3 regions of the Actinoplanes sp. NPDC000266 genome follow, and region 2 is predicted to be linked to each of the others. Evidence: riboswitches for the same ligand, from Rfam matches in the RefSeq annotation. Region 2 holds a riboswitch; each other region holds the start of a gene.
What was found. A riboswitch is a leader RNA that binds a small molecule or an ion and turns the genes downstream of it on or off. The one in region 2 is predicted to bind cyclic di-AMP.
Positions count from the first base shown of each region.

Region 1: it holds a riboswitch for cyclic di-AMP, as region 2 does, so the genes downstream of both, ACFY36_RS45480 (C40 family peptidase) here and ACFY36_RS01755 (C40 family peptidase) in region 2, are expected to answer to the same signal.
Region 3: it holds a riboswitch for cyclic di-AMP, as region 2 does, so the genes downstream of both, ACFY36_RS25175 (transglycosylase family protein) here and ACFY36_RS01755 (C40 family peptidase) in region 2, are expected to answer to the same signal.

Region 1 covers NZ_JBIAZI010000016.1:97,406-104,460, forward strand. Annotated here, with positions in the region: gene ACFY36_RS45450 (metallophosphoesterase family protein) at 1-413, opposite strand, end outside; gene ACFY36_RS45455 (hypothetical protein) at 410-658, opposite strand; gene ACFY36_RS45460 (nucleotidyltransferase) at 672-1,247, opposite strand; gene ACFY36_RS45465 (dTMP kinase) at 1,431-2,120, shown strand; gene ACFY36_RS45470 (SDR family NAD(P)-dependent oxidoreductase) at 2,117-2,818, opposite strand; gene ACFY36_RS45475 (sigma-70 family RNA polymerase sigma factor) at 3,341-4,345, shown strand; gene ACFY36_RS45480 (C40 family peptidase) at 4,418-5,326, opposite strand; cyclic di-AMP (ydaO/yuaA leader) riboswitch at 5,397-5,524, opposite strand; gene ACFY36_RS45485 (DUF3817 domain-containing protein) at 5,735-6,061, opposite strand; gene ACFY36_RS45490 (hypothetical protein) at 6,085-6,489, opposite strand; gene ACFY36_RS45495 (DUF6158 family protein) at 6,529-6,759, shown strand; gene ACFY36_RS45500 (DUF1360 domain-containing protein) at 6,773-7,055, shown strand, end outside.
Region 2 covers NZ_JBIAZI010000001.1:455,252-462,306, forward strand. Annotated here, with positions in the region: gene ACFY36_RS01730 (MsnO8 family LLM class oxidoreductase) at 1-609, shown strand, start outside; gene ACFY36_RS01735 (redoxin domain-containing protein) at 756-1,172, opposite strand; gene ACFY36_RS01740 (hypothetical protein) at 1,308-2,393, shown strand; gene ACFY36_RS01745 (hypothetical protein) at 2,404-2,673, shown strand; gene ACFY36_RS01750 (hypothetical protein) at 2,670-2,954, shown strand; gene ACFY36_RS01755 (C40 family peptidase) at 2,951-3,724, opposite strand; cyclic di-AMP (ydaO/yuaA leader) riboswitch at 3,760-3,911, opposite strand; gene ACFY36_RS01760 (glycoside hydrolase family 6 protein) at 4,267-5,637, opposite strand; gene ACFY36_RS01765 (aldo/keto reductase) at 5,711-6,730, opposite strand; gene ACFY36_RS01770 (serine/threonine-protein kinase) at 6,768-7,055, opposite strand, start outside.
Region 3 covers NZ_JBIAZI010000006.1:204,611-211,665, reverse strand. Annotated here, with positions in the region: gene ACFY36_RS25210 (TetR/AcrR family transcriptional regulator) at 1-290, shown strand, start outside; gene ACFY36_RS25205 (Hsp20/alpha crystallin family protein) at 303-731, opposite strand; gene ACFY36_RS25200 (NAD(P)/FAD-dependent oxidoreductase) at 929-2,122, shown strand; gene ACFY36_RS25195 (FAD-binding oxidoreductase) at 2,136-2,852, shown strand; gene ACFY36_RS25190 (GatB/YqeY domain-containing protein) at 2,843-3,196, opposite strand; gene ACFY36_RS25185 (LysR family transcriptional regulator) at 3,193-4,128, opposite strand; gene ACFY36_RS25180 (YybH family protein) at 4,199-4,564, shown strand; gene ACFY36_RS25175 (transglycosylase family protein) at 4,622-5,227, opposite strand; cyclic di-AMP (ydaO/yuaA leader) riboswitch at 5,238-5,412, opposite strand; gene ACFY36_RS25170 (saccharopine dehydrogenase family protein) at 5,524-6,738, shown strand; gene ACFY36_RS25165 (helix-turn-helix domain-containing protein) at 6,732-7,055, opposite strand, start outside.

The sequences.
Region 1 (7,055 bases), on a different contig from region 2:
GAGGTGCCGACGAAGTCCTTCATCTCGCGCTCGCCGAAGTTGCTGGCGCACGCCCCGGCGAACCCGCCGCCGAAGCCCTTGGTGCCGGCGATGCCGAGCCGGTGCCCGTTGATCTCCAGCACCGTCGCGGCGCCCTCCAGCACGGTGATGCCGGAGTCCTGGAGCACGTCGGTGACCTGGTCCTGAAGATCGCTCTGATGGTCGTGGTTGCCGAGCACCACGACGACCGGAACGGCCAGGCCGCCGAACTCCTTGGCGAAGCACCGGGCCTCCTCGACGGTGCCGTGCCGGGTCAGGTCCCCGGCCACGAGCAGCGCGTCGGCGCGGTCCGGCAGCTCCTCGAGGGCGGGCCGGTAACGGCCCACCACGTCCTTGTCCACGTGGACGTCGCCCACGGCGGCGATCCGGATCATGAAATCTCCTCCACCTCACTGGGCGCCTGTGCCCGCGTGATGCCGATGTCGCAGGTGATCTCCACCTCGGGGAAACGCGTGGTGATCTGCCGGCAGATCTCGTCCCGGCGCTGCGTGCTCTCCACCTCGCCGCCGAGCACGATCGAGTGCTCCCGGCGCTGGACCGTGATGCCCTGCTCGGCGATCCGGTCGTGCTCGGTCAGCAGCCGCTGGATCTCGGCCTCGAGATCGATGTCATTCGTCATAGGTCCCGGCCCTTCATTTGGTTGCCAGCGCCTCCGGCAGCGGGACGACGTCCAGCCGGTCCAGCAGGATCAGAAACGCCTCGGCATACGGTGACTTGCTCGTCTCCCGCCGGACCCGGTCCCAGTCGATCTGCTCGCGCAGCGACCGGGCCACCGGAAGTCCGGTGGCGAAATCGCAGTAGTGCTGGCTGTAGCTGAGCAGCTTGTGGATCATCAGCTGGCTGGCCGAGAGCACCGGCATGTAGATGGCCTCGACCGAGATCTGCTCGGTGTCGCGCAGCGTCTCGTCGGTCACCGGCGTCTCGACCGGCCGGTAGATCAGATCGACCATCCGGTCCTCGTCGTAGACCTTGACCAGCCAGTCCTCCGGCGGCTGCTCGGTGCGGAAGCCGGCCTTGGCCAGCTCGGCCAGCGCCTGCTCCTTGTCCTGCTCACGGAGCAGGAAATCGACGTCGTGGTCGCTGGAGTGGCCGCCGTGCGCCCATACCGCGAAGCTCCCGCCCAGAGCGAACGGGATGGCCGCGGCCTTGAGCGTCGAGGCGACCTTCTTCAACGTGGTGGCCAGGCCCTCGTCCACCTGGTGCGGCATGACGTTCTCCCCCTGTCGGCGTATGCGGTCCCGTGCCGATTACGACTACCCGGGCGCCCCCGCGTTTGAACCGCCGACCTCGGGGATCTTCGGGCAAAACCCACTGCAACCCCCATTTTGGTACGGAGTTGAGCGCCGTCGCCGGAAAACCCGATGTGCACCTGCCGGTTACCGTTGGTTGGCATGACCCTTCGCACGATCGCCCTGATCGGCATCGACGGCTCCGGCAAGACGACGCAGGCGCACCGGCTGGCCGATGAGCTCGCCGCAGCCGGCCTGCCCGCCGTCTACCGGCGCAACGCGGGCGGTCGCCACTGGGTCGGAAAAGTGGCCGTCCGCCTCGGCCGGAGCGACGCCGACGACCTGATCGGCCGCCGCGGCATGCTCTTCGTCGAGTCGGTGCTGCGCTGGCTGGCCATGCTGCGCACGCTGCTGTGGCGTGTGCTCACCGGCGGCGTCGTGGTCATGGACCGCTATGCCTACTGCCAATACGCGAGCCTGCGGGCCCGGGGCGCCCGTCCCGCCGCCGAGCGCCGGGCCCGCCTCGCCTACCGCCTCTTCCCGCGCCCGGACGTGACCTTCCTGCTGGCCGTCGACCCGGCGGTGGCCCAGCGGCGGATCGACGCCCGGGGCTACGACCACGAGTCGATGGCCTATCTCACCGCAGCCGACGCCGCCTATCGCTCACTGCCCGAGTTCGCGTCGTTCGTGGTGATCGACGCCAACGGCACCCCGGACGAGGTCTCCGCGGCCCTGCACGCCGCGCTCGCCTCCAGCCCGGTGGCCCGGCGTCGCGGCCTGCTCCTGGCCGGCGCGGCCGCGCTGGCCGGCATGCTCACCGTCGTCGGCTACCAGTTCGCGGAGCTTCTCTAAACGGGTAGTTCCGCGCCGGTGGTCGGCTTCGAGGCGTCCGAGGCGAGGAAGAGCAGCACCGAGGCGATCTCCTCGGCGCTCGGCCACTTGCTGAAGTCCGCGTCCGGCATGTCCCGCCGGTTGGCCGGCGTGTCCACGACCACGGGCAGGATCGTGTTGCACCGCACGCCGCTCTTCTTGTATTCGGTCGCCACGGCGTTCGCGAAGGCCACCACGGCCGCCTTGGAGATCGCGTAGCCGGACCCGCCCGGGAACGGCGCCCGGGCCGCCCGCGCCGCCACGCAGACCACCGAGCCGCCGCCGGCCGCCACCAGGTGGGGGAGGGCGGCCGCGGTGACCAGATAGGTCGGCCGCAGGTTGGCCGTGAGCATCGCGTCGAGCCCGGCGATCGGCGTCTCGGCGATCAGCCCGCCGACCGTGAATCCACCGGCCAGATTGACCACCGCGCGCAGCGGAGCGCCGTTCTCGGCCGCCGCGGCCTCCACGGCCGTGGTGACATCCGTCTCGTTCCGGAGGTCGGCCTCCACCGCCAGGGCACCCTTCGGCAGCCGTCCGGACGACCCCGGACGGATCGGGGCGACCACCCGCCAGCCCTCCGCCACGAATCTCTCGACCGCCGCCGAGCCGATGCCACCGGCCCCGCCGGTGATCAGAACCGTGCCCTCGCCCATGTGCCCTCCCGCTGTGTTCTTCGTCACCCCGGCCATCCGGATGGTTCGGGATGTCCGAACCGTTGTCGAACGGTGGGTCACTCGCCGGAGCATCACCCGTGCGGGCGAGTGAACTGCGCCGCCGCGTGCCGCATTGTGGCAGGTGGTCCCGTTCGGTCAACGCCTCGGGATCTTTTCGATGGTGCTTTTGTTTCAAGCCCGTCGCGAACCTGACGATCCACCACCTGAACCCGGGAAGCCACTCGGCCGTACAGGGTGGTGACGAGGGTCCCAAGGTCATTGGTGATGCCCGTCGCTGTGATCAATGAGGGGCCGGTGGTGTCATGGGACGAGCGACGGGTAAGCGTCAGTCAGCGCTGCCGACGACCAGGGCGCGTGGGAATGCCGCCAGTATGGGCCTGCTCAGCAAGTATGCACGGGGCTCTCAGCTATCACCCAGGCATTCGTGACACTTTCGACCCACCAGCCGGAATCAGTACAGGCAGCAATTTGTTGTGTAGATGCCAGTAACCGCAATGTGCGAACTGCGGACGTTACGGGGAGGAACTGATGGACACAGGTATCGCCCGTAGCGGGGTTAGTAGTCATGGCAATGAGGGGACCGTGGGCAACGTGGAGAAGAGCACCGTCTTGAGGACCGATCAGGTTGCCGAGGAGCGCGACCTCGTTGGCGTCTACCTGCACGAGATCTCACGGACACCGCTGCTGGACGCCGCACGCGAGGTCGAGCTCTCCAAGGCGATCGAGGCGGGCCTCTACGCCGAGCACCTGCTCGAGACCGGCGAGGCCAAGCGCGGCGTGAGCCGGGAAGAGCTGGAGCGGCTGGTCACCGAGGGCCAGAAGGCCAAGGATCTGTTCATCCGGGCCAACCTGCGGCTGGTCGTGTCGATCGCCCGGCGCTACGTGCGCTCCGGCATGCCGATGCTCGACCTCATCCAGGAGGGCAACACCGGCCTGGTCCGCGCGGTCGAGAAGTTCGACTACGAGCGCGGCTACAAGTTCTCGACGTACGCCACCTGGTGGGTCCGTCAGGCGATCAGCCGGGCCATCGCCCAGCAGGAGCGCACCGTGCGCCTGCCCGTGCACCTGGTCGAGGACGTCAACCGGATGCGCAACGTGACCCGTCAGCTCGTCCGTGAGCTGGGCGGCGACCCCGAGCCCGAGCAGGTCGCGGCGGCCCTGGGCGTCACCGTCGAGCGGGTCAACGAGCTCACCCGCTGGGCGCAGGACACGGTGTCCCTCGACACGCCGGTCGGCGACGACGGCGACACCAACCTCGGCGACCTGGTCGCCGACAGCGACGCCCCGTCGCCTGAGGACATCGTTCTCACCGCGCTCGAGCGTCAGCGCATCGAGGGTCTGCTCAACCACCTCGACGACCGTTCGGCCGGCATCATGCGGGCCCGTTACGGCCTCGAGGACGGCCGCGAGCACTCGCTGACCGAGGTGGCCTCGCGCTTCTCGCTCAGCCGTGAGCGCATCCGCCAGCTCGAGATCCAGGCGCTCGGCCGGCTCCGCGAGCTGGCCCGGGCCGAGGGCCTCCAGGCCGCCTGACAAATTCCCCCCGCTCACTAGACACGAAAGGCCGGTACCCGATCGGGGTACCGGCCTTTGCTGTGCCTGACGCTACTTGACGCGCCCGTAGCCGTACGGCGACATGATGTCGATCGAGACTTTCTTGACCACCGATCCGGTGTGCGGAGCATGGATGATCATGCCGCCGCCCACGTAGATCGCCACGTGCCCGAGACTTCGGTAGAACACCAGATCGCCGGCCTGCAGCTGGGATCGGCTGATGTGGGCGACCACGCCCCACTGGGCCTCGGTGTTGTGCGGCAGCGACTTGCCCGCCGCGGCCCACGCGCCGGAGGTCAGGCCCGAGCAGTCCCAGGTGCCGGGGCCGTCCGCGCCGAACTCGTACGCCTCACCGAGCTGGTTATAGGCGAAGGCGACCGCCTTGCCGGCCGAGCCCGGCAGGTTGGGAACCGTGCCCGTGTACTTCGAGGTGGACTCCTGCGCCTGGCCGTAGGCCTCGGTGCGCATGGCCATCAGCTTCTTGATGTCTTTCTGGATGGTCGTCTTGCGGGCGGCCAGCGCGTTGACCTGAGCGGTCTGCTTGGCCTGGGTGGCCTTGAGGGCGGCCTGACGGGCGCTGAAGTTCTGGGTCGCCTCGGTGTACGAGTCGATGTCCCGCTGGTTGGCCCGCGAGATCTGGTCGAGGTAGTTGATCTTGTCGACCAGGTCGTCCTGCCCTTCACCGGACAGCAGCGCGGTCATCGGCCCGACCCGGCCCTGCATGTACGACGTCGCGGCGAGAGTGCCGACCCGGGCACTCGCGGTCTTGAGCGCCGCCTGGGCGGGAGCCAGAGACGCCGCGAGCTTCTTCTCGTCCGCGATCGTCTTCTTCAGGCTGATGTTCATCTTGTTGTAGTTCTCGGTGATGTCCTCGAGCTGGTTGGACGCCGCCTCGATCTTCTTGGTGAGCTCGCTCGTGGACGGAGCCGCGTGGGCGGCTGTCGCCAGAGACCCGGTCATCGCGACTGCCATGGCCGCGACGGCGAGCACCCGAAGCCTCGTACGGAGGTGTGGCACCGGTTTAGTGGCCTTTCTTCCGCTTGGCCGCCTACCGGGTTAGCTGTCGGGTTCGCGCTGGAAGAAGGCGCTACCGCAGTTTCGCGGATTCACCCCAAATACGCGGTTCCCCGGCTCCGTCACGGGCCGCGATCCGCTCGGGGGAGAGCGGGGCGTCGCCGCGAAGGATTGGGCGGCGCTGGCCGGCGCCACCGAGGGGAGTGGCTGCGGACCGGACCAACCGCATTAACTTATCGGGGGAAACATCAAATGCAAGCGGTCACAGAGTGATTTAAGACTGCGTACCGCTTTGCGTCATTGATCCCGATAACACATAGTCATTCGGCAAGGACAATGTGTTGATGCTGCCTCTCAAGCCGGACTATTCGCAAGCTCCGCCTCACGCTGCGGAATCCACTGCTTGCTCACCTTGCGCTCGACCCAGAAGGACAGGAACGGGATGGTGCCGGCCAGCATCACGGCGACCATGCGCGGGAACTCCCAGCCGGCCCGGCGCGAGAGGTCGAAGGTGAGGACGAGGTAGACCATGAAGAGGAAGCCGTGCGCCGGGCCGACCACCGCGACCACGGTGTCGTTGTCGGCCAGGTATTTCAGCGGCATGCCGACCACCACGAGCGCGAGCAGCCCCACGCCGACGATGTAGGCGATGATCCGGTAGCGGGTCAGGGCACCCTGCACAGTGGCACGTCCTTCTTCTGTCTCTATTTCCGGCCGGGGTAGTCGCCCGGGCGGGCGCCCGGATGTTCGTTCAACCAGGCCAGATAGTCGTTGTAGGCGGTCGTCTCGGCGTCGTCGGCGTCCGCGGCGGGACGCACGGCCACCCGGACCGGCCGGCCGACGGTAACAGCCGTACCTGGGAGCCTCTCGGGCTCCGGCTCGCCGGCCCGCGCCGGGTCGAGCTTGCGCCGGGCCAGCTGCACCTCGCGCCACCAGAGGAAGACGACGAAGCCCGCGAAGACCGGCCACTCGAACATGTAGCCCCAGCTGATCGCGTTTCCACCGGTCGCGCGGCTGAACTGCCACCAGCCCAGCACCAGGCACCCGAAGAACAGGACCAGCGCCAGGACGTGCCGGGCGATCCACGCCGGAGTCCACAGGCCCTTCATGCCCTTGAGCGTACCGGCGCGGGTTTGACCTCCGCCCGCATGGGCAACCGTCCCCTCATGGAGAACGGGATCGATCCAGCGGGTCTCGCGGACGAGGACCTCTTCCGCGAGCTGTCCAGCCTCTATCGCACGCGGTTCGCCACCCTTCGCCACGGCCCCGACGCGGCCCTGGCCAACCACTTCAAGCGGACCGCGGAGCTGGAGACCGAATACATGGCCCGCTATCCCGGCCGCGAGGTCGACCCGGACCGGCTGACCCAGGACTTCTAGCTAGGAGAACCCCTTGACCGAGACGCTGCGCGCCCGGCTGGCGCGCGTCGGCCAGTCGTACGCCCCCCACGAACACCGGCCGCTCGCCGGATATCTGGCCGCCATGGGCGCTTTCGGCGCCCTGGCCGCGAGTCTCGCCGCGGCCGCGAAGGTCACCGGGAAGCCCGCGCCGGAACGTCCCTCCCTGGGCGACGTGGCGCTGTTGTCGATCGCCACCCACAAGCTGAGCCGGTTGATCGCCAAGGACTCGGTCACCAGCCCGCTGAGGGCGCCGTTCACCCGGTACACCGAGCCGG
Region 2 (7,055 bases):
CGGGACTTCGCCGCCGATCTGGAGGAGCTGCGCGGGTTCCTCGACGGGACGTCGGAGGTCGGGCTGCATCCGCGGCCGCACGGGGAGGTGCCGATGTACGTCCTGGCCACCGGCAGCGGGCTGGAGATCGCGGCGGCGCTCGGGCTGCCGGTGATCGTGGGTGGTCCGCTTCTTCACGATCCGCTTCTTCACGACGGGAAGGGCGCGCTGGACCGCTATCGCCGCGAATTCCGGCCCTCGCCCCGGCAGGCGGAGCCGTGGGTGGCGGTCAGCCTCGACGTGCTGGTCGCTGACACCGCCGCCGAGGCGGCCGATCTGCTTCTTCCGGAGGCGTGGGCGATGGCGCAGAGCCGTACGACCGGCGTGTTCCCGCCCCTCGAACCGGTTGCCGTCGCCAAAGCCGCCGACCGCACCCCGCGCCAGCGGCAATATCTCGAGCAGACCGTCGCCGCGGCCATCGCCGGCACGGCCGGGCAGGTCGAAAGCCGGCTGGGCGAGCTGTTCGACCGTACGGGCGCGGCCGAGCTGGTCGCCGCCGGCAGCACGTACGACCGGGACGCCCTGGCCGCCTCGGACGCGGCGCTGGCCGCGCTGTTTCAGAGCGCCTGAACGGCGCGGATGATGGTTCCGGGTGCGGTGATCGAGGTCCAGTCGGCGCGCACGTCGGCCAGGCGGACCAGGCCGGCGCGGTCGGCGACCACGACCGTGGCGAACGGCAGGACGGCGCGGCCGGTGCCGAGCGTCCGTTCGGCGCCTCAGCTGGCGAAGCCGATGTTGAGCGCGTCGATGAGGGTGTGCCGAGGATCGGACGCGACCAGGTAGCTGAGGTCGTGCCGTCTCTTGACGGCTGCGAGCCGGTCCGGCGCCTGCGGGCTGACCGCCACGAGGTGCGCGTCCAGCGCGGCCAGGGCCGGGGCGAGCGTGTACTGGTAGAGCCGCAGGGCGGCGTCGCACTCGGGTGAGCTCGCGTGCCGGAAGAAGGCCAGCACGACCGGCCCGGTGTGCCGCAGCCGGTCGAGATGGATCGGCCCGAGGTCGACCTCGACCAGCGGGATGTCGGGCAGGCGGTCGCCGCGGGCGACCATCCGGCTGCGGATCGCGCTGTTCTCGAGTTGCAGCCGGAAGGTCTCGTCGTCGTCGCGGAGGCTCGGGCGCTCGGTGATCGGAAACATGCGACCTACAATACCTACCGGTTTTATAGAATATGTTGCGACGATGTGGCCATGAGCCATTTGCAAAAAGCGCCCTAGTCGGGTGTTCAGTTTCGCGCGGCTGCGACAGTTGTCGATTGACTGATGCGGGGGAGCATGAGCGAGTTCTATGTCGATCCGGCCGGGCTCACCGGTCTCTACAACCAGTACGCGCGGGCGTCCGGGGATGCCGTCGACGTGCTTGATTACACCAAGCGGCACTGTGATCTGCCGATGGTCTCCGAGGGCTTTCTGATGATGGTCATCGGGCCCCACAAAGAGGTGTACGAGGAGCTGACCGCTGCCCTGGCGCGGCTCGACTCGCTGACCCGTGGGGCCGGGTCTCAAGTGAACGCGGCGCAGAACGACTACGCGCGGGCCGATCAGGGTGCGGCCGCGCGGGTGGACGCCTCCTATCCGGGGGCGAAGGACGTGGCGTACGTCGGAGAAATGCTTGGCCGGCAGCGGCCCGACGCGCACGCCGCTTTCGCCGATGTCGGGGAGCCCACGGCGCGGCTGACCAATCCGGAGTACGCGGTCGGGATCGAGATGTGGTCGATCAATCCGCTGGCCGATCTGGTCAGCCCGGCGGCGTGGCTTCGGCAGATCAGCATCTGGCTGTTCAGCTTCGACCCGCTCGAAGGGTGGGCCAAGGACGTCGGCGGGGACTGGAAGGCGTACACGCACTGTGCCATGGCGATGGGCCACATCGGGGCCGCCTCGCGTGATCTGGGCGCCAACCTTCTCGCCGGGGCCCAGGACGTGCCCAGTGTCTGGCGTGGGCGGGCGGCCGAGGCCGAGCAGGAGTTCCAGTTGCAGCTGGGGCTCGCGGCGGCCGCGCTCAACGACGCCTGCGGGCAGTACAAACAGCTCTACCTTCAGGCCGCCGAGGCGGTGAAGAAACTGGTCGACGTGGTCGCGGGGCTGATCACCGATCTGATCGACCTGCTCATCATCATCAACGCGGCCTCGGCCGTGGGCACCGCGCTGATCGAGACCGGGATCGGCGCGCTGGCCGGGTACAGCGTCGCCGCCTACTACACGTGGCAGGCGTACGACCTGTACAAGCACATCTCGGACTTCTACGGCAAGACCGAGGACATGATCAAGCTGATCGCCGGTTCGATCGGCGCGGTGAAGGCCGACATCGCCGTGAAGGACCTGCCGTCCGTCGCCCCGTACCATCACCCCGCCGGCTACTGAGGAGGATCCTATGAGCGGCGGCATCGCCGACGAGCCCCTGGCCCGCGCGGTCCTGCGCCACCTGGCCGACACCCGGGGCAGGGACGACGCGATGGGCTCCCTCGCCCGTACCGTGCTGTCCGGCGAGGCCGGCCTGCGCGAGGCCGCGAACAATCCGTGGCACGCGCAGGGTCTGGCCGCCGCCTTCGCCAAGTCGCAGCGGGACCTGACCGCCGAGGATCGTGCCCGGTACGAGCGCGAGGCCCGCCGGCTGGCCGATGGTGGGGAAGAGCGCCGATGAGCCCGATGATGCGATGGCGCCTGGCCATCCCGTTCATCCTCGTCTCGGCGCTCTTCCTGTTCGGCACCGTGCTCGGCGCGTGGGCCTACTGGTCACGGTGGACCACGGCCGAGCGGCTCATCACCGTCTTCCTCGGTGTCATGTTCGCGGCCAACCTCGCCATCAGCGTCTCCATCGGCACCGATCGCAAGATCACCGACACACCCTGGCTCCGGATGGGCACAGTGGCGTTGTTCTTCCTTCTGGCGTGCGGCGTCACCGTCGTACGCCGCAATCTTTAGAACCGGCGTACGACGTAGTTCGCGCTGAAGATCTTGCGCTTGCTGATGCGCGAGCCGCTGTGGGGCGAGTCGTACATGTAGCCGTTGCCGGCGTAGATGGCGGCGTGGTAGCCGTACGACCCCCGGCGCGAGATGAGCAGATCACCGGGCTGCTTGGCGCTCTTGCTGACCCCACGGCCGTACCGCTGCTGCGAATCGGCCTTGTGCGGCAGCTTGACGCCGATCGACTTGCGGTAGACGTACATCGTGTAGCCGGAGCAGTCGAACCGGTTGGGGCCGGCGGCGCCGTACAGATAGAGCTTGCCGACGTGTTTCCGCGCCTCGGCCAGGATCCGCCCGGCCTTGTTCGGCGCCGGCTTGATCACGGTGACCTTGAAGGCGCGGCCGGTGTGACCGGCGAAAACCCCATTGCCGGTGTACGCCGTACGGAAGTGCCCGGTCACCCTCGGCGCTGAGGTGAAGCTGACCGTGCCCTTGCTGTTCAGTTTCCGTACGGCCCAGGTGGCCCACTTGCCGCCGCGAAGCGCCTGGAGCCGTACCGAGCCGGAGGTGACGGCGGCGCCGTTGGCCGGGTTGCGGTAGGTGACCGTGATCTTCACCGTCCGGCCCAGCTTCAGCGATCTGGGCGTGAACGTGGTGCGGACCGAGACTTTCTTCTTGGCCGCCGCCTCGACCCGCACCGCGGTGCTCGTGCTCGCGGTGGCGCCGGACGGCGCGATCAGCAGGCCGACGGCCAGGGACAGGGCGATGGTGCCGGCGCCGGCAGACATGCGGCACCGGCCCGAACTTCGTTCGTGCACGGGAGAGAGTCCTTCCGGCACGCCTGCGAGGTTAGCTGTCGGGTTCGGGCGGGAAGGTTGCCCGGCCGCCAGGGGCGGCTTCACCCCGAGGCCCACGGGGAGTGGGCCGATGGTGGATCCCCCGTCCCTGCCCCGGATGCCTTCGCGGTGGTCCTGCTTGCTCGCGGTCGCGGCGATCGGCCCGGGCAGGGCTCGGCGTGAACCGATCGTCACGAGCCGGCGTGGTGGCCGGCACCATCTTGCTACACCGGATTTTCATTCTGTCCAGCGAGCGGCCGAATCACTCGCAGTAGTTGGCACGCTGGCCGGCGTCCTTTTTGCGGGGTCATTCAGAATTTCAGAAACATTCTGTATTCGTACGACTACTCTCCGTTTATTTAGCAATGTGAATTAGGGCACACAATTTCATCGGGCATTGACCTGTTGCCGAACCTCCCGAACTCGGCGAAATGGCAAAGGAGCGGGCATTGCCCACCCCGGCCGCGCGGGCCGGGGTGGGCGGTGGGGACCTGCTAAGCCGTGCAGGTGATGAACGGTGTGCTGGTGGGGCCGGAGGCGATGAATCCGAACTCGGCGGTGGCGCCCGGGGCGAGGGAGCCGTTCCAGGCGGCGTTGCGGACGGTCGCCAGTGAGCCGTTCATCGAGAGGTTGCCACTCCAGACCTGGCTGATCGACTGGCCGGAGGCCAGGGTCCAGGAGACCGACCAGCTGGTGACCGCGCTGCCGCCGGCCTTGACGGTGACCTTGCCCTGGAAGCCGCCCTGCCAGGAGCTCGTCGTCACGTAGGTCGCGCCGCACGCGCCGGCCGGCGGGGGAGTGGTCGGGGGCGCCGTGGTGGGAGGGGTCGTGGTGGGAGGGGTCGTGGTCGGAGGGGTCGTCGGCGGGGTGGTCGGCGGGGTGGTGGGGCCGGTGGTCGGCGGGAGCGGTGCTCCGGTGGCCAGGCTGGCGGCCAGGTCGGGCTGGAACGATCCAGCCGCGTACCGGCAGCCGTCGGCCTCGCCCGGGGGCTTCACCCACAGGAAGGCGTCGATGTTCGCGTCGCCGGTGTCGAGCGTGGGGTAGCGGCCGATCCGGCGGTCGGTGTTGTCGTCGCCGCACCAGTCGCCGGCCGCGCCGCCGTTGCGGCTCGTGTCGATGACCTGGCGCTTGCCGGAGATGCCGCGGCCGGACAGCGCGCTCAGGACCGAGCGGCCGAACGCGGTCTCGTTCGCGGTGGACTGGAAGTTCGAGACGTTGGTGTAGAAACCGTCGCCGTCGGCCACGCCCGCGTTGGCCAGCCGGGCCGCCTGGTCGGCGGCGGTGTTCCACGCCGAGTGGCCGCCGTCCAGATAGACCTTGGCGCCGGCCGCCTTCAGGGTGCGGGTCGCGGTGGCCAGCGCCTGGTTGCGGGCGGTGAGCTCGCTCGCGCTGAGGCAGGTCTGCAGGGCGATCGAGTCGGGCTCGAGCATGATCAGCGTGGTCCGCCCGGCCAGGCCGGCGGCGATGTTGGTGATCCACGTCTGGTACTGGGTCAGATCGGGCGCGCCGCCGGCGCTGGCGCCGCCGCAGTCGCGGTTCGGGATCCCGTACAGGGTCAGCGCCGGTACCTGGCCGGCGGCGGAGGCCGCGCCGACGTACGAGGAAACCTCGGCCTGAACGGTGTTGACGTTGAAGTTGGACAGCCAGCGCGTGGCCGGCTGGCCGGCGATGCGGGAGCTGATCAGGGCCGTACGGGAATCGTTGGGGTTGGCGGCGACCCAGCGCGCGACGGCGGTGTCGGGATCGCGGTAGAGGGCGCCGGACAGGGTTCCGGCGCTGGCGGTGCCGGCGCTGATGCCGACGGCGGCCGCGGCGGTGGCACACGCGACCGCCGCGGCGGCGAAGGTCGATCGGGGGATACGCACGGTGGCTTCCTTCCGGGGAGTTTGGGAGCGCTCCCGAACGGTAACCCGACGATCGAAGCTTCTCAATGCGGGGCTAGAAAGTCCTGCTCCGCTGGTTGATGCCGAGCGGGCCGTACGGGTAGTCGTTCGGCCGCGGATCGCTCGCCTCGTCGAGGGCCGCGGCCTCCTCGGCGGTGAGGTGCAGCCCGGCCGCGCGAAGATTGGCCTCCAGCTGGTCGAGGGTGCGGGCGCCCAGAATGGTCGACGTGACGGCGGGACGATCGGTCACCCAGGCCAGCGCCACCTCGGCCATCGAGACACCACGGTCCTCGGCGATCCGCTGCACGGCCTCGACCACGTCCCAGGTGCGGGCGACATTGCGGCGGTCGTACGCCTCCATGCCCCGCTCCGGGTTGTCACCGAGACGGGTGGCGCCGGTCGGGCGCTGATCGCGCTGGTACTTCCCGGTCAGCCAGCCACCACCGAGCGGACTCCAGGGCAGCAGGCCGATGCCGGCGTCGAGCGAGGCCGGGACGACCTCGTACTCGATCTCGCGCACCAGCAGGTTGTACTGGGGCTGCAGGGTGACCGGGCCGACCAGGCCGAGCTCGCGGGCCAGGGCGACCACCTTGGTGAGCTGCCAGCCGGTGAAGTTGGAGAAGCCGTAGTAGCGGATCTTCCCGGCCCGGACGAACCCGTCGAGGGCCCGGAGCGTCTCCTCGAGCGGAGTCATCGGATCCCACGAATGGGCCTGATAGAGGTCGACGGCCTCGACCCCGAGCCGGGTCAGGGAGGCGTCGAGGGCCCGGGTGAGGTGCCGGGCGGACAGCCCGGCGCCGTTGGGGTCGTCGGCCATGGGGAAGCGGCCCTTGGTGGCGAGAACGACGGCCTCGGTGACATCGGCCGGCCGGGAGGCCAGCCAGCGCCCGATGATCCGCTCCGACTCACCGGCCGAGTAGACGTCCGCGGTGTCGACGAAGGTGCCGCCGGCCTCGGTGAAGAGGTCGAGCTGGGCGTGCGACACCTTTTCGTCGGATTCGTTACCGAAGGTCATCGTTCCCAGGCAGAGCGACGAGACGGCGCATCCGCTGCGCCCAAGCGTGCGATATTCCATGCTCATGCAAGTACCTTGCCCGGCGAACCTCAAACGGTCACTTCTTGCCGGGCTTCGCGTGGGGCTTCTTCTTGGGCGCGGGTGCGGCGGCCTTCTTCGGCGCCTTCGCCTTCGGCTGCGGCTTGGCCTTGCTGTCAGCCTTCGGGGCGGCAGCGATGGAGATCGTACGGATGGTGGCCCGGCCCGGAGCGGCAACCGGCCGTTCGGACCCGGGCCGGTTGGCCGTGTCGGTGGCCTTCTCGGTGGCCGTCCCGTGCGTCTTTTCGGTGGCCGGTCCGTGCGCCTTTTCGGTGGCTTTCTCGGTGGCTTTCTCGGCGGCAGGCGA
Region 3 (7,055 bases), on a different contig from region 2:
GCTACTGGATCTCGTCATATCTGATGCACGGTGTGATCGGCCTGCTCCAGGCCCAGCCCGAGGGCCCGCCGCACGCGGGCCCGGAGGAGACGGCCGAGTGGCGCCGCCGGCGCCGCATGGAGCTGGTGTGCCTGCCGACCGATCAGTTCCCGATGCTGGTCCAGTTCGGAGAGACGTACGCCGAGGCCGCCGACCCGGAGCGGTACTTCGCGTTCGGCGTCGACCTGCTGATGGCGGCCGTGGAGAAAATGGCCGAAGGCCCGGCGGGCGCATCGCCCACCGGGCCCTGAAGGCAGAACGCGTTACGCGCTTTCGAGCGCGCGGTCGCCCGTGGTGGGCGAGGTGTTGATGGCGATGCGGCGCGGCTTGGCCGCCTCGGCGACCGGAATGGTCAGCGTCAGCACGCCGTCCTGCCAGGTCGCCTCGATCCGGTCGAGATCGAGCCCGTCGCCCAGCGTGAGCCGGCGCTCGAAGGTGCCGGTGGCCCGCTCGCGGCGGACCCACTGCACCTCTTCGTCGGTGCGCGGCGAACGCTCGGCGCGAATGGTCAGCACCCGCCCGTCGACGCCCACGTCGACCGAGCCCGGGTCGACGCCGGCGAGGTCGCAGTGCAGCACGAAATGGTCACCGGACCGGTAGAGGTCGATCGGCATCGCGATGGAGTTGCCACCACCGAGCATCTGCCCCGCGAGACGGTCGAACTCGCGGAAGGGATCGAAAGTCAGCACCACGGAAAACCACCTCCTGGAGACGGCTCGCCGGCCTGCCCGGCGAGCGCGTGGCGCTCGGCTCAGATCAGTTCTGCCGAGGCCGGTGAGCTTGTGAGCAGCACCGACAAGACATTTTTTAGCACTGTCCTCCACCGAGTGCCAAGAGGTTCGCCAAGAAAAATTCGGGCCGCGCGGCCGAGCGGGTGAATGATGAGCTCATGACTCATGTGGTGGTGGGCGGCGGCCTGGCCGGCGCCAAAGCGGTCGAGACCCTGCGCGAGTCCGGCTTCGAGGGGCCGGTCACGCTGATCGGGGCGGAGACCGTCCGGCCGTACGAACGTCCGCCGCTCTCCAAGGGCCTGTTGCTCGGCAACGATTCGCCCGAGAGCGTCTTCGTGCACTCCACCGACTGGTACGCGGAGCACGGCGTCGACCTGCGCCTGGGCGTCACCGCCACCGCCCTCGACCGCGCGGCCAGGTCGGTGCGGCTCGACAACGGCGACGAGATCAATTACGAGAAGCTGCTGCTGGCCACCGGCTCCTCCCCGCGCCGCCTGGACGTGCCGGGCGGCGAGAGGGCGCTCCTGCTGCGTACGCTCACCGACTCGCACCGCATCGACGAAGCCGTCACCAAGGACACCCGTCTCGTGGTGGTCGGCGCCGGCTGGATCGGCCTCGAGGTGGCCGCCGCCGCGCGCAGCCGGGGCGCGCGGGTCACCGTCGTCGGCACGTCGGCCCTGCCCTTGCAGCACATCCTGGGCGACGAGATCGCCCAGGTCTTCGCCGACCTGCACCGGGCCAACGGCACCGACCTGCGCATGAACACCCACGTCACCGAGGTCACCGCCGACGGCGTGCGCCTGGCCGACGGCACGTCCCTGCCGGCCGACGTGGTCGTGGCCGGCATCGGCGTGACCCCGAATGTCTCGCTCGCGACCGGCGCCGGCCTCGCCGTCGACAACGGCGTGCTCGTCTCGTCGAAGCTGACCAGCAGCGACCCCGACATCTTCGCGGCCGGCGACATCGCCAACATCGACCATCCGCTGCTGGGCCGTCGCATCCGGGTGGAGCACTGGGACACGGCGATCCGCAGCGGCCCGGTCGCGGCCCGGGCCATGCTCGGCGAGGACGTCGTCTACGACCGCCTGCCGTTCTTCTTCACCGACCAGTACGACCTCGGCATGGAATACACCGGCCACGCGCCGGCCGACGCCGAGGTGGTGATCCGTGGCGATCTCGCGGGCCGCGAGTTCATCGCGTTCTGGCTGGTCGACGGGAAGGTCGCGGCCGGCATGAACGTCAACGTCTGGGACGTGTCCGACAAGATCGACGCGCTGATCCGGTCGGGCGCCACCGTCGACCGGGCCCGGCTGGCCTCCCCGGAAGTGGAATTGTCCGACCTGACGGCCTAGCGTCTCGCACTCGGTGTCCGTCGCGCCGGGGCCGGTGATCGGTAACGCTTCCCAGGTGGCGGCCTCGCAATGGTGGCCCGCGGAAGTGCTCACCCACGAGCGCCGCGGGTCCGACGTCGTGGTCTTCACGTGCCGCACCCGCCGGGCGATGCCGTTCCGGCCCGGGCAGCACGTGGAGATCGAGTGCCCGTACCGGCCGTGGCAGACATCGCCGTTCTCGATGGCGAACGCCCCACGGCACGACCGGGTGCTCGAGTTCCACGTGCGCGCCGGATCGCCGTCCGGGGTGTCGGCCGCCCTCGTCGAACGGCTCAAACCCGGCGACACTCTCCGGCTCGGCGCTCCGCGCGGATCGATGACGCTCAACCCGTACTCCCGAAGAGATCTTGTCTTCATCACCGGCGGCACCGGCCTCGCCCCGGCCAAAGCGCTGATCGACGAGCTGTCGAGATACAACCGGACACGATGGATCCACCTCTTCCGTGCGGAGCGAAACGACGGCGCCTTCTATGACCGCTGCTCACTGGACCGGCTCGCCGATCGCCATCCCTGGCTGACGATCGTGCGCACCACGGCGGACGTCGCGGAGGCCGTCTCCGCGCACGGTCCCTGGTCACATCACGACTTCTACGTGTCGGGGCCGGAGTCCATGGTGGAGTCGGCGAGGAAAGAGCTGGAGGCGTTGCGGGTGCCCGCGGCGCGCATCCAGCACTCCTTCTCTCAGAGGTAGGCGATCAGAGCGCCGGCCTCGGCCCGCAACTGCTCGGCCCGCTCGGGGCGGCCCAGGCCGGCGTATTCGGCGGCCGCCTGTTCCCGATCGTCCGCCTCGGCCCGGACGATCCGCCGCACGTCCTCCTCGGTCAGTACCCGGCGGGCCACCTCGGTCGCGCCGACGCCCACGGGCAAGGTCTCGATGGCCAGGCTCTCCGGCGGACCTCCCTCGGTTGACACGGCCTCGGCGTTGTCGATCGCCGCGAGCGTCGCCCGCAGGGCCGCGACAGCGGCCCGGTCCCTGGCTTTCATCGCGGCGGGGAGGGCCTCACGGAGCTTCTGCCGAAGCGGGGTGTCAGTCATGCCGAGACGTTATCCAGTTCGGCGAGGTGGGTCCCCTGGTTATCCACAGCCTCCTGGTTATCCACAGCGAAGGCGTTACGGAGGTACGGAAGCAGGGCGCCGAGCGCTACGCTCGCCCGTTTTCGCCAGACGAGAGCGAGCAGCGCCGGCATGCCCACGTCATCGATCGGCAGGGCTCTGAGGTGCGGAAACGCGGCGGCCATGGACTCGCTCAGCACGGCCACGCCCATGCCGCGCGCCGCGAGCTCGGCGACGGTCGCGGGCGCCGACGCGACCAGCGCCACGTCGGGGATCAACTTCGCCGCCACGCAGGCTTCGTCGAGAACGGCACGGATCCCGGTGCCTTGCGGCAGAGTGACGAGGGGGTACGCCATGAGGTCGGCCAACGAGATGCGATCGTTTCCCGCGCTCTTCTCCGGTGGGACGAGCGCGACCAGGCCTTCACTCACGATGATGTGGGCGGCCAGGTGCTCGGGCGGCCCGCCGGCGAGGCCGACGAGCGCGATGTCGATCGCACCGGCCCGGACGCCGGCGACCAGATCGTCCGAGTCTCCCTCGGTCAGCTCGAGCTCGATGCCCGGGTGCTCGGCGTGGAAACCGGCGATCCCCGCGAACAGCGGCGTGACCTCACAGCCGGTCACCATCCCGACCGTCACGTGCCCGCGGACCAGCCCTCTCACCTCGTCCACGGCCTGACGAAGATCGGCTGCGGCGTCCAGCGCGGCCCGAGCGTACGGAAGGGCGGCCAGGCCCGCCTCGGTGAGCCGCGCGACCCGCCCCGAACGGTCGAACAGCTCCGCCCCGAGCTCATGCTCCAGCGCCTTGACCTGCGCGCTCACCCCGGACTGGCTGATGTGCACCTTTTCCGCGGCCCGGGTGAAGTTCGCTTCCTCGGCGACCGTGACGAAGTATTCCAGCTGCCGCAGCTCCATAACCGCGGATTCTAGTTCCCATGAAAACCATGCGTTGGACTTCTCATGCGCCCCCGAGAAGGCTGAACCCATGACCGAACGAGAGAAGGCCCAGCGCCCCGAAGACCTGACCCGCCTGTTCGTCGAGCGTGCCAACGCCAAAGACGCCGAGGGTCTCGCCCTGCTCTACGAGAAGGACGCCGTGATGGCCTACCCGCCCGGCCGCCAGACCGTCGGCCGTGCCGCCATCCGGCGCATGTGGGAGGAAGCGTTGCCACACATGCCGGCCTTCGAGCCCGAGCAGCCCCTGCCGACCCTGCTGAGCGGTGACCTGGCGCTGACCTCCACGCCTCCCCGCGACGGTTCCGGCGCCCGGGCCCAGGTGGTCCGCCGACAGCCCGACGGCAGTTGGCTGCGCGTTCTCGACCAGCCTGAGTTCCAGACTCCGCGGTCGTGATTCCCGGCGCCGGCGACCAGGCGTTTCGCGAGATCGCCGACGGCTGGGAACGGTGATTCACAGGGCCAAGGGCTGGCCCGGGAAGATGCGGTGCGGGTTGTTCAAAGCGGCCCGGTTCAGGCGATATAGGGCACGCCAGCCACCTTCCACGTTCGCCTTGGCGGCGATTGAAGCGAGGGTGTCGCCGGGGCGCACTACGTAGTAGCGGCCTGTGGATGACCTTGTGGAAGGAGCCTTGGCGGTGGATTTGCGGATGGCGGTCCGGCTGGCCGCTAGACCTTCTGTGTTTGTGCTGCGATATTGGCGGGTAGAAGAAGCTTTTCGGCCGCAAGTAGGCCACGCGCCCAGGCCTTGGGAACGGCGTACCAGCTCGGCGATTTGGATTTGTTCCGCGCGTGATGCCTGGTCGGCGGTGCGGGCGAAACGGTGTCCGCCGTGGGAGCGCCACGTGCTGCGGCTGAATTGCAGGCCGCCGTAGTAGCCGTTGCCGGTGTTGATGCCCCAGTTGCCGCCGGATTCGCACTCGGCGATGGCGTCCCAGTTGACCGAGCCGCCCTTCGCGAGCGAGGCGGCTGAGGGTGAAGCGAGCGCCGGGGTAACGGGGGTGGCCAGAGTGACGACTGCGGCGGCCAGACCCAGGGTTACGCGGGCAGGTTTGCACATGTGTGCCATGACAGAGAGTCCTCCACGCCTACGAGGTCAGCTGTCGGGTTCGGGCTGAGGTGCCCGGCCGCGCGTGCGCGGCTTCACCCCGAGGCGCGCCAAAGCGCCGAAGAACTCGGGTCCCCCGCTCCATGCCGTAATGATGTGTTCCGTCGGGCGGCGGCAGGATTCGGCGTTCCGCCCGCACGGACCGGCGGCGCCCGCGAAAGGGCGCCGGCCGGATTCTTATAGGAATAGGCGAGACCGACGTTATCGTGTCGCGCGCATTCATGTGGCTTGTTGGAGAATTGGCAACCATGACCGAGCACGACATCGTCGTCTACGGCGCTTCCGGCTTCGTCGGTGCGCTGGTGGCACGGCATCTGGCCGAGCATTCCCCCGATGGCGTCCGGATCGCGCTGGCCGGGCGATCCGAAAGCAAACTCGACGCCGTGAAACGCCGGCTCGGTGTCGATTGGCCGATCCTGGTCGCCGACGCCGGTGATGCCGACGCGGTCGCCCGAGTCGCGGCGGCGACGCGGGTTCTCGTCACGACGGTGGGTCCGTACGCGAAATACGGCAAGCCATTGGTGGACGCCTGCGCCAAGGCCGGAACCGACTATCTCGACCTCACCGGGGAGGTTCTTTTCGCACGTCAGAGCATTGACGACAACCATGAGGTGGCTCGGGGCACGGGCGCCCGGATCGTGCATTCGTGCGGGTTCGACTCGATCCCGTCCGACCTCGGCGTGCATGTCGTGAACGAGGCCGTGCGCGGCGACGGCGCGGGCGAGCTCACCGACACCGCGATGGTCGTGACGAGCCTGCGCGGCGGGGTCAGCGGCGGCACGGTCGACTCGCTGCGGCACCAGCTCGACACGATCAAGCGCGATCCGTCGAAGAGGCGGATCGCCGCCAGCCCGTACTCACTGAGCCCGGACCGGGCCGCCGAGCCCGACCTGGGCCGGCAGTCCGACGTCGCCACCGTGCGGGGCGACCGGGTGCATCCCTCGCTGCGGGGGACCCTCGCGCCGTTCTTCATGGCGTCCTACAACACGCGGGTCGTGCGGCGCACGAACGCGCTGCGGGGCTTCGCCTACGGGCGCGGGTTCCGCTATCGCGAACTGATGAGCGTGGGCGCCTCGCCTCTGGTGTCGCCGGTGGTCGCGAACGGGATGAAGCTGGGCTTCGGAGCCCTCGTCGCCGGTCTGATGCTGCCGCCGACCCGATACGTGATCGATCGGGTGCTGCCAAAACCAGGGGAGGGGCCGTCGTCCGACGAGGGCCACTTCACCTGCGACGTGTTCGCGCGGACGAGCACGGGCGCCTACTACACGGCTCGGTTCCGCGCTCAAAGCGATCCCGGATACGGCGGCACGGCGATCATGCTGGGCGAGAGCGCCCTGGCCCTGGCCGTCGACCTGCCGAAGGGCGAGGGTGGCGTCCTGACCCCGGCCACCGCTCTCGGCGACACGCTCGTGGAGCGCCTCCGCGCCGCCGGCGTGGAGATCTCCGCGCGTGGCCCTCAGTGATGCTCACTATGGTTGAGGAGGTGGGAGCGTTCGCCCTCGTGGTCGAGGATGCACAGGACCTCGGCCGGGCCGTCCAGCGCGCCGAAGGCGTGGGGGACCATCGTCGAGAACGAGGCGGCCTCGCCGGCGCGGACGGTGATGGTGCGCTCGCCCAGGCGCAGGATGATCGTGCCGGAGAGCACGGTGAACCAGTCGCGGCCGGGGTGCACCCGCAGGTCCTTCGGCATGGTGCGGGTGACGCGCAGCTTGGCCACGGTCTGGTTGCTCTCGTGGGAGAGCAGCCACGTCGTGATGCCGCGGGCCTCGTCTCGGTGCGG